Regions from separate parts of the Streptomyces sp. NPDC102279 genome, predicted to be linked through region 3. Evidence: riboswitches for the same ligand, from Rfam matches in the RefSeq annotation. Region 3 holds a riboswitch; each other region holds the start of a gene.
What was found. Region 3 has a riboswitch for thiamine pyrophosphate ahead of ACIRQH_RS15970 (purine-cytosine permease family protein). Riboswitches for the same ligand answer to the same signal wherever they lie in the genome.

Region 1: linked by a shared signal. The riboswitch ahead of ACIRQH_RS31520 (thiamine ABC transporter substrate binding subunit) and the one ahead of ACIRQH_RS15970 (purine-cytosine permease family protein) in region 3 are both predicted to bind thiamine pyrophosphate.
Region 2: linked by a shared signal. The riboswitch ahead of thiC (phosphomethylpyrimidine synthase ThiC) and the one ahead of ACIRQH_RS15970 (purine-cytosine permease family protein) in region 3 are both predicted to bind thiamine pyrophosphate.
Region 4: linked by a shared signal. The riboswitch ahead of thiO (glycine oxidase ThiO) and the one ahead of ACIRQH_RS15970 (purine-cytosine permease family protein) in region 3 are both predicted to bind thiamine pyrophosphate.

What each region holds. Positions count from the first base shown of each region.
Region 1 covers NZ_JBIWLU010000013.1:225,974-228,166, forward strand. Annotated here, with positions in the region: gene rlmN (23S rRNA (adenine(2503)-C(2))-methyltransferase RlmN) at 1-723, shown strand, start outside; TPP riboswitch at 765-870, shown strand; gene ACIRQH_RS31520 (thiamine ABC transporter substrate binding subunit) at 947-2,035, shown strand; gene ACIRQH_RS31525 (ABC transporter permease) at 2,011-2,193, shown strand, end outside.
Region 2 covers NZ_JBIWLU010000003.1:177,237-179,429, forward strand. Annotated here, with positions in the region: gene thiC (phosphomethylpyrimidine synthase ThiC) at 1-1,135, opposite strand, end outside; TPP riboswitch at 1,128-1,284, opposite strand; gene ACIRQH_RS07590 (YibE/F family protein) at 1,356-2,193, shown strand, end outside.
Region 3 covers NZ_JBIWLU010000006.1:80,082-82,274, forward strand. Annotated here, with positions in the region: gene ACIRQH_RS15965 (alpha/beta fold hydrolase) at 1-646, opposite strand, end outside; TPP riboswitch at 921-1,015, shown strand; gene ACIRQH_RS15970 (purine-cytosine permease family protein) at 1,007-2,193, shown strand, end outside.
Region 4 covers NZ_JBIWLU010000012.1:107,999-110,191, reverse strand. Annotated here, with positions in the region: gene ACIRQH_RS29470 (NAD(P)/FAD-dependent oxidoreductase) at 1-630, opposite strand, end outside; gene ACIRQH_RS29465 (hypothetical protein) at 663-1,040, opposite strand; TPP riboswitch at 1,093-1,206, shown strand; gene thiO (glycine oxidase ThiO) at 1,204-2,193, shown strand, end outside.

The DNA.
Region 1 (2,193 bases), on a different contig from region 3:
TGCGGGATGAACTGCCCGTTCTGCGCCACCGGACAGGCCGGCCTCGACCGGAACCTGTCGACGGGCGAGATCGTGCACCAGATCGTCGACGGGATGCGGGCGCTGCGGGACGGCGAGATCCCCGGTGGCCCGGCGCGGCTGAGCAACATCGTTTTCATGGGGATGGGCGAGCCGCTCGCCAACTACAAGCGCGTGGTCGGGGCGATCCGGGCCCTCACCGACCCCGAGCCGGACGGCCTCGGCCTCTCGCAGCGCGGCATCACCGTGTCGACGGTCGGCCTCGTGCCCGCCATCAACCGGTTCTCCGACGAGGGCTTCAAGTGCCGTCTCGCGATCTCCCTGCACGCTCCGGACGACGAACTGCGCGACACCCTCGTCCCCGTGAACACGCGGTGGCAGGTGCGCGAGGTGCTGGACGCCGGATGGGAGTACGCGGCGAAGTCCGGGCGACGCCTGTCCATCGAGTACGCCCTCATCCGGGACATCAACGACCAGGCGTGGCGGGGCGACCGGCTCGGCCGGATGCTCAAGGGCAAGCCGGTGCACGTCAACCTCATCCCGCTGAACCCGACCCCGGGTTCGAAGTGGACCGCCTCGCGGCCCGAGGACGAGAAGGCGTTCGTCGACGCGATCGCCGCCCACGGCGTGCCGGTGACCGTCCGGGACACCCGCGGCCAGGAGATCGACGGAGCGTGCGGTCAGCTCGCCGCGACCGAGCGGTAGTCTGGGACGCGTCCGTACAACGTCACAGTCCTAACATCTTCATATTCCGACAGGGGAGCGCCACAGCGCTGAGAGTGCGGGACAGACCGCAGACCCTCTGAACCTTGCCCAGGTCATTCTGGGTAGGAAGTTCGGTCATCACTCAAGCTGTTGCGCCCTGCCCGGGATCTGTCAGAGATCCCGGGCAGGGCCGCGTCTCTTCCTGGTCAGCCAGGAGGAATCAGTGAGCACCACCAGCAAGCGGTTCGCGGCGACGGCCGTCGGGCTGAGCCTCGTCACGCTGCCCGTCCTGTCGGCGTGCGGCTCGTCCGACGCCGGCGCCTCGGGAGACCCGAAGACCGTCACGCTCGTCACCCACGACTCGTGGGTCGTCTCCAAGAGCGTGCTCAAGGACTTCGAGAAGCGGTCCGGCTACACGGTCCGCGTCCTCAAGGACGGCGACGTCGGGCAGGCCGTGAACAAGGCGATCCTGACCAAGGACAATCCACAGGGCGACGTCTTCTTCGGCGTCGACAACACCCTGCTGAGCCGGGCCCTCGACAACGGGCTCTTCCAGTCCTACGAGGCCAAGGGCTCCGACGCGATCGACCGGCAGTACCGCGTCGACCAGGACAAGCACCGGGTCACGCCCATCGACTCCGGCGACATCTGCGTCAACTACGACAAGGCGTACTTCAGCAGGCACGAGCTGGCGCCGCCGACGTCGTTCGACGACCTGGTCAAGCCCGCGTACAAGAACCTCCTCGTCACCGAGAACGCGTCGACCTCCTCGCCCGGCCTCGGCTTCCTGCTCGGGACCGCGGCGAAGTACGGCGACGACCAGTGGCAGGGCTACTGGAAGAAGCTCAAGGCCAATGGCGTGAAGGTCGTGGACGGCTGGGAGCAGGCGTACAACGACGAGTTCTCCGGGTCCGCCGGCGGCAAGAAGGCCAAGGGCGACCGGCCCCTCGTCGTCTCGTACGCCTCCTCGCCGCCCGCCGAGGTCGTCTACGCCGACCCGAAGCCCAGCACCGCTCCCACCGGGGTCGTGGACGGCACCTGCTTCCGCCAGGTCGAGTACGCGGGTCTGCTCGGCAACGCCGGGAACGCCAAGGGCGGCAAGGCGCTCCTCGACTTCCTGCTCACCAAGGAGTTCCAGGAGGACATGCCGCTGAACATGTTCGTCTACCCCGTCACCGACACCGCCCGGGTGCCGGAGGAGTTCACGAAGTTCGGTCCGCAGGCCAAGGACCCGGAGACCCTGGCTCCCGCGAAGATCGCAGCCGACCGCGACCAGTGGGTCAAGTCGTGGACCTCGCTCGTACTGAAGTAGCCGGGCGGAACCCGCGCGCGGCCCGGCGGCAGGGCGCGACACGGCTCGGCCTCATGGCCCTGCCCGTCGCGTTCTTCGCGGTGTTCTTCGCGTACCCCGTGGTCGCGATCGTCGCGCGCGGGCTCCACGTCGACGGCGGCTGGCGGTTCGGCCGGCTC
Region 2 (2,193 bases), on a different contig from region 3:
CGAACTGCGCAGCGTCGTTGGCGTCCGCGATGGAGCCGGGCCGTAGACCGTCGCCGAGCGAGTAGGTGACGTCGTACGCGGCGAGGATCTCGCAGAGCTCCTCGAAGTTCTCGTACAGGAAGGACTCCTGGTGGTGCGCGAGGCACCAGGCCGCCATGATCGAGCCGCCGCGCGAGACGATGCCGGTCTTGCGGTTCGCGGTGAGCGGCACGTACGCCAGGCGGACGCCTGCGTGGACCGTCATGTAGTCCACGCCCTGCTCGGCCTGCTCGATGACCGTGTCCTTGTAGATCTCCCAGGTGAGTTCCTCGGCACGGCCGTCGACCTTCTCCAACGCCTGGTACAGCGGCACGGTTCCGATGGGGACGGGGGAGTTGCGCAGCACCCACTCACGGGTGGTGTGAATGTTCCGCCCGGTAGACAGGTCCATGACAGTATCGGCGCCCCAGTGGGTCGCCCAGGTCATCTTCTCGACCTCCTCCTCGATGGAGGAAGTGACGGCGGAGTTGCCGATGTTGGCGTTCACCTTCACCAGGAACCGCTTGCCGATGATCATCGGCTCGATCTCGGGATGGTTGACGTTCACGGGCATTACCGCCCGGCCGGCGGCGATCTCCTCACGCACGACCTCGGGCTCGACGTTCTCGCGGACGGCGACGAACTCCATCTCGGGGGTGATCTCGCCGCGGCGGGCGTACGCGAGTTGCGTGACCGCCTGCCCGGAACGTCCCCGTCGGGGCTGACGCGGCCGGCCCGGGAAGACCGCGTCGAGATTGCGCAGACCGCCGCGCGGTGATGTGTGCTTGATCCCGTCGTCCTCCGGACGGACGGGACGACCCGCGTACTCCTCGGTGTCACCGCGAGCGATGATCCAGTTCTCCCGCAGCGGCGCCAGCCCCCGGCGCACATCCGTATCGATGCTCGGATCGGTGTACGGGCCGGAGGTGTCGTACAGCGTCACGGACTGCCCATTGGTCAGGTGCACCTGACGGACCGGCACGCGCAGATCGGGGCGCGTACCCCCGACGTACGCCTTGTGCCAGCCGATGGACTTCTCGGCCTCATCGTTCGGAGACGGCGAAGAAGTGCCGTCCGTCTGGCTGGAGGCAGGCGTGCGTACGTCCTTGTTGGTCATGAGACCTACTCCCTACGCCGGCATTACCCGGTAACAGGTTCGGCGGTCGACGCAGCGGCTTCCGTTCGCCGATGTTTCATGTGAAACATCGCGAAGACGGAGGTCAGCGCCCTCTCAGCCCGGTGCTCCGAGCTCCCGCGTGTGCAAAGGTGACTCCACGCTAGCGTCATATCTGGCGCGGTGAACAGGGGGCCCTTGCCGTTCTTGGGATGATCGGTCGGTGACCACGACCCAGCAGCCCTCGTTCCCACCGCCCGAGCCACCGCGCCGTCCGGGCTCGGACGACGGCCGCGGACGTGGTCCCGGCAACGGTCGTGGGCACGGACCTGGGCCGGCCGATGGCCAGGGATACGGGCACCGTTCCGGACCCGGAAACGGTCCCGGTCCGAGACCGGGCAGCGGAGACGCCGGCCCCGGTCACGGTGACCTCCAAGGGCAGGGTCCCGGTGACGGCCACGGCCGAGGGTCAGTTGGTGAACCGGGTCCGGGTGACGGTCACGGACCGGGCGGCGGGCACGTACCAGGCCCCGGCGGTGGACACGGGCACTCGCACAGCCACAACCACGGCCCTGCGGCGCCTGTGTCGAAGCATCTGCGCAAGGTCATCGCCGCGGTGCTGATCCCCTTCGCGGCCGCGGTCGCCGTGGGTCTCGTGGTGCTGTGGCCCGGTGGCGCACCGGCTCACGAACGCACCGGTGTCGGCTTCGACCGGCAGACCCAGAACGCGACGGTCACGAAGATCGTCCAGGTGGACTGCAAGTCCGTCAACGCCTCGGGGGAGACGCCGACCGGCGACACCTCCACGGCCGAGGGCTCCTCCGCACAGCAGCAGGCGACGGGTGAGTGCAAGCGGGCGACCATCCGCATCGACACCGGCAAGGACAAGGGCCGTACGTTCACGGAGATCGTCCAGCCGGACCAGTCACGGCAGTTGCACCAGGGCGAGAAAGTCATCGTCGCGTACGAGCCCTCGGCCCCCAAGGACCTGCAGTACTCGGTGACGGACGCGAACCGGAAGCTGCCCCTGACCCTGCTGGCGGGCCTGTTCGCCGTGGTCG
Region 3 (2,193 bases):
CGCCCCAGACGACGAGGGTGGGCACCAGGATGCCCGCGAGGGTCGCGCCGAGGTCGGCGTCGAGGAGACCGCGCCCGGTCTCCTGCCAGACGTGGGCCGGGAGTTTGAGGCCCTCCTCGACCATCGTCTCGACGAAGCCGCGGGCGAGCGGGGCCGCGGTCATGCCGGTGACGAACTCCTCGACGAACGCGCGGGGCACGGGGTCGGCGAGCCCGTCCAGGCGCTTTCGCCACGCGTCGGCCGCGGGCTTGTCCGCGAGGGTCCCGGGGACGCCGAGCAGGACGAGCCCGGCGACGCGGTCGGGATGGCTGCCGGCCACGATCCGCGCGGGTATGCCACCGGTGGACGCCGCGACGAGTACGGCGCGCGGGATGTCGGCCGCGTCGAGGAAGGCGACCAGGTCGGCCGCGAAGTCGTCGGGGGCGTAGCCGTCCGGCGGCCGGCCGGCGTCTCCGTGGCCGCGCTGGGTGGGCGCGTATCCGTGCAGGGACGCCGGAAGGCGCCGCAGGAGGGGCTCGAAGGACCACCAGGAGTCGGCGAGACCGTGCACGAAGACGACCGGCGTACCACTGGGGTAGCCGGCTTCGGCGTACGGAAGGGTCAGCCCCTCGTTCACCTGCGCGGACTTCAGGGAGATCACGGTCACGGCGCCCTGCCTCCTTCCGCCCGGCCACCCGGGTCCGGGAACCCGGGAACGGAGAGCGGGCGGCGATCACCTCCGACAGTACCGACGGGAGGCACCCGGCGCGCTGCGGGTGGCCCGACCGGGGCCGGTGGAGCGGTGCGGGCGGGCGCGGGCCGTTCCCGGCGGTCCGGGCCGCCGCGCGAGGGAGGTCGGTGAGTCCGGGCGGACCGGAACGGAGCGATGGGCGCAGGTCCGCCATACACAGGAGCGCGGGGATGGGGTTAGTGTGTCCGTCGTACCGGACACGGGGTGCCCCGTCCGAGGGCTGAGATCACACCCGTCGAACCTGAACCAGTTCGTACTGGCGGAGGGATGTCTTTCATGCCTTTGGCGCATGTTTCCGGCGGGCTGCCCGCCGACAGCCGGCCGACCGTCTTCGACGGGTCGATGCCCGCGGCTCCCGGCGATCTGCGGGTGGAGGGGCACGGCATCGAGCCGGTCCCCGAGAGCAACCGCTACGGCGGGCCCTGGCGCCTGTTCACCGTGTGGTTCGCCCCGAACCTGACGATGACGGGCGTGTTCACCGGCACCATCGGCATCGCGCTCGGCCTGGACTTCGGCACCGCCCTGACGGCGGTCGTCGTCGGGACCGTGATCGGGGCGCTGCCCACCGCCTACCTGAGCACCTGGGGCGGCCTCACCGGCACCGGCCAACTCCCCCTCGCACGGCTCGCGTTCGGCCGGACGGTGGCCCTGCCCGGACTGCTCCAGTGGCTGTCCTCGGTGGCCTGGGACGCGCTGATCGGACTGTTCGGCGGGGACGCGCTGGCGCGGCTGTGCGGCTGGCCCTTCTGGGTCGGGGTTCTCGTGATGATGGCGGCGCAGGGGGCGCTCGGTGTCCTCGGCTACGAGGCCATCCATCGCCTGCAGATCGTCATGACCTTCGTGCTCGCGGTCGCGTTCGCCGTGATCGCCTGGCGGATGCTGGACGGCGTCCACCCCGCCACGACCGGCTCCGCGACCGGCGCGGACCACATGGGGGCGTTCGTACTCACCAGCACCATCGCGCTCAGCCTGTCGCTGTCCTGGGCTCCGTACGCCAGTGACTTCAGCCGCTATCTGCCGCGCGCCACCTCCCGTCCGCGGATGTTCTGGTGCACCCTGCTCGGCCTCGTCGTGTCCTTCGTCGCCGTGCAGGCACTCGGCCTGTGGGGCGCGTCCGTGCTGACCGACCAGACGGCGGCGGGTGTCGAGGAGTTGCTGGGCGGCGGGGCGGCGGGCGCGTTCGGACTGCTCGCCGTGGCGCTGGCGGCGGTGTGCAGCAACGCGATGAACGACTACAGCGGTTCGCTGGCGCTGCAGACCTTGGGTATGCGGATCCCGCGCCCGGTGGCGGCCGCGCTGGCCGCTGCGCTCGGGTTCCCGCTCGTGCTGTGGATGCACGCGTCGGACACCACCGCCCGCTTCCAGAACGTGCTGCTGTTCGTGGGCTACTGGATCCCCGGGTTCGTCGCGATCGTCGTCGTCGACTGGATCGCCCGCGCCCGCGAGCGTGCCGGTGCCCCCGT
Region 4 (2,193 bases), on a different contig from region 3:
GCGCAGCGTGGCGCCGCTGTCGGCGTACCAGCCGGCCATCGGCGCGGCCACCTCGGCGGGCAGCGCGGCGGCGAGCGGCCGGTCGGCGGCCTCGACGACCGTCACCGCGCAGCCCGCCTCGCGCGCGGCGGTGGCGAACTCGGCGCCGATCCAGCCGGCGCCGACGACCACGATGTCGTGCTGCTGGAGCAGGACGGGCCGCAGCCGGTCGGCGTCGTCCAGCGTGCGCAGCAGGTGCACCCCCGGCACGCCCTCGGCGCCGGGCAGCCGGATCGGTTCGGCTCCGGTGGCGACGACGAGGACGTCGTACGGGACGGGTCCGCCGGCCGTGTCGAGCTCGTGGTCCCCGGCGCGCACGCCGACCGCCTCCAGGCCGAGCCGCAGGTCGATGTCCAGGGCCTCGAAGTCGACGTCGAAGGCGGAGCCCTCGGCCTTGCCGAGCAGGACGGCCTTGGACAGCGGTGGCCGGTCGTACGGCTGATGCGCCTCCGCACCGATCAGCGTGACGGTGCCCGTGAAGCCCTGCTCGCGCAGGGCGACCGCCGTCTGCACCCCGGCCATGCCCGCGCCCACCACGACGACCCGCCGTGCCGTGGACCCCTGCGCCTTCGCCTGCGTCTGCTCGCTCACCTGGTCACCATAGACACCTGACAATTCGTCAGTCAGCGGACGTGCGCGGTGATCTGCTGCACAGGGGCCGTCTCCCGCACCTCGTCGACCACGCTGGTGCCCGAGCCGGCCTGCGACTCCCATGCCCAGGTCTCCTCCAGCCGCACCCGGCCGTCGGACAGTTCGGTCACCAGGGACACGCAGTGCCCGGACGAGGTGGTGCCGTCGGTCTTGAGCTGGACGTAACGGAAGTCGAGGCGGTCGCCCTCGCGCGTCCCGACGAGGTGTCCGCGGACGACGTCGCCGCCCGCGTAGTCGGCCCAGACCGTGCCGTCCGCCTCGCGGTAGGCGAACCGGGTGCGGGTACCGACCTGACCCGGCGCCTGGTCGGTGACCGGGGCGAGGACGAGGCCGTCGAGCGAGCGTGCCATGGGCGGAGGCTCCCTTACCGAGTCCGTGGAGGGCGGGCTAGGGTGGCCACCGTAAAGCACTCGCGGGAGCCCGTACGCAACGGGCTGAGAGGGAGGCTGGAGCGGCCTCCGACCGTACGAACCTGATCCGGGTCATGCCGGCGAAGGGAGGGGCTGGACGCCCATGTCGCCTGCACGTTCGTCCGACGTCCTCGTCATCGGGGGCGGGATCATCGGTCTCGTCACGGCCTGGCGGGCCGCACAGCGCGGGTTCACCACCGCGCTCGTCGACCCCGAGCCGGGTGGCGGGGCCGCGCAGGTCGCGGCCGGGATGCTCGCGGCCGTCACCGAGCTGCACTACGGCGAGGAGACCCTGCTCGGCCTCAACCTCGCCTCCGCGCGCCGCTATCCGGACTTCGTGGCCGAACTCACCGAGGCGAGCGGCCAGGACCTGGGCTATCGCCGGTGCGGCACGCTGGCCGTCGCTCTGGACGCCGACGACCGCGCCCACCTGCGGGAACTGCACGCGCTGCAGAGCCGTTCGGGCCTCGAGTCGGAGTGGCTGACCGGTCGTGAGTGCCGCCGTCTCGAACCGATGCTCGCGCCGGGGGTGCGCGGCGGCCTGCGGGTCGACGGCGATCACCAGATCGACCCGCGACGCCTCGCGGCCGCCCTGGTCACGGCCTGCGAGCGGGCCGGGGTGAGCGTCCACCGGACCTGGGCGGAGCGGCTGACCGTCGTCCGTGACCGGGCCGCCGGAGTGGTCACCTCGGAGGGCACCGCACTCGGCGCGGGCCAGGTGGTGCTGGCCGGGGGCAGTCTCAGCGGGCAGCTGGCCGGTGTCCCCGACGACGTCCTGCCGCCGGTGCGCCCGGTGAAGGGGCAGGTGCTGCGGCTGACCGTGCCGCAGCGGTACGCGCCGTTCCTGAACCGCACCGTGCGGGCCGTGGTGCGCGGCGGCCACCTGTACCTGGTGCCGCGCGAGAACGGCGAACTCGTGGTGGGCGCGACCAGCGAGGAGCTCGGCTGGGACACCACGGTGACGGCGGGCGGCGTGTACGAGCTGCTGCGCGACGCCCACGAACTGGTGCCCGGCATCACCGAGCTGCCGCTCACCGAGACCCGCGCGGGCCTGCGCCCCGGCTCACCCGACAACGCGCCGCTGCTCGGCCCG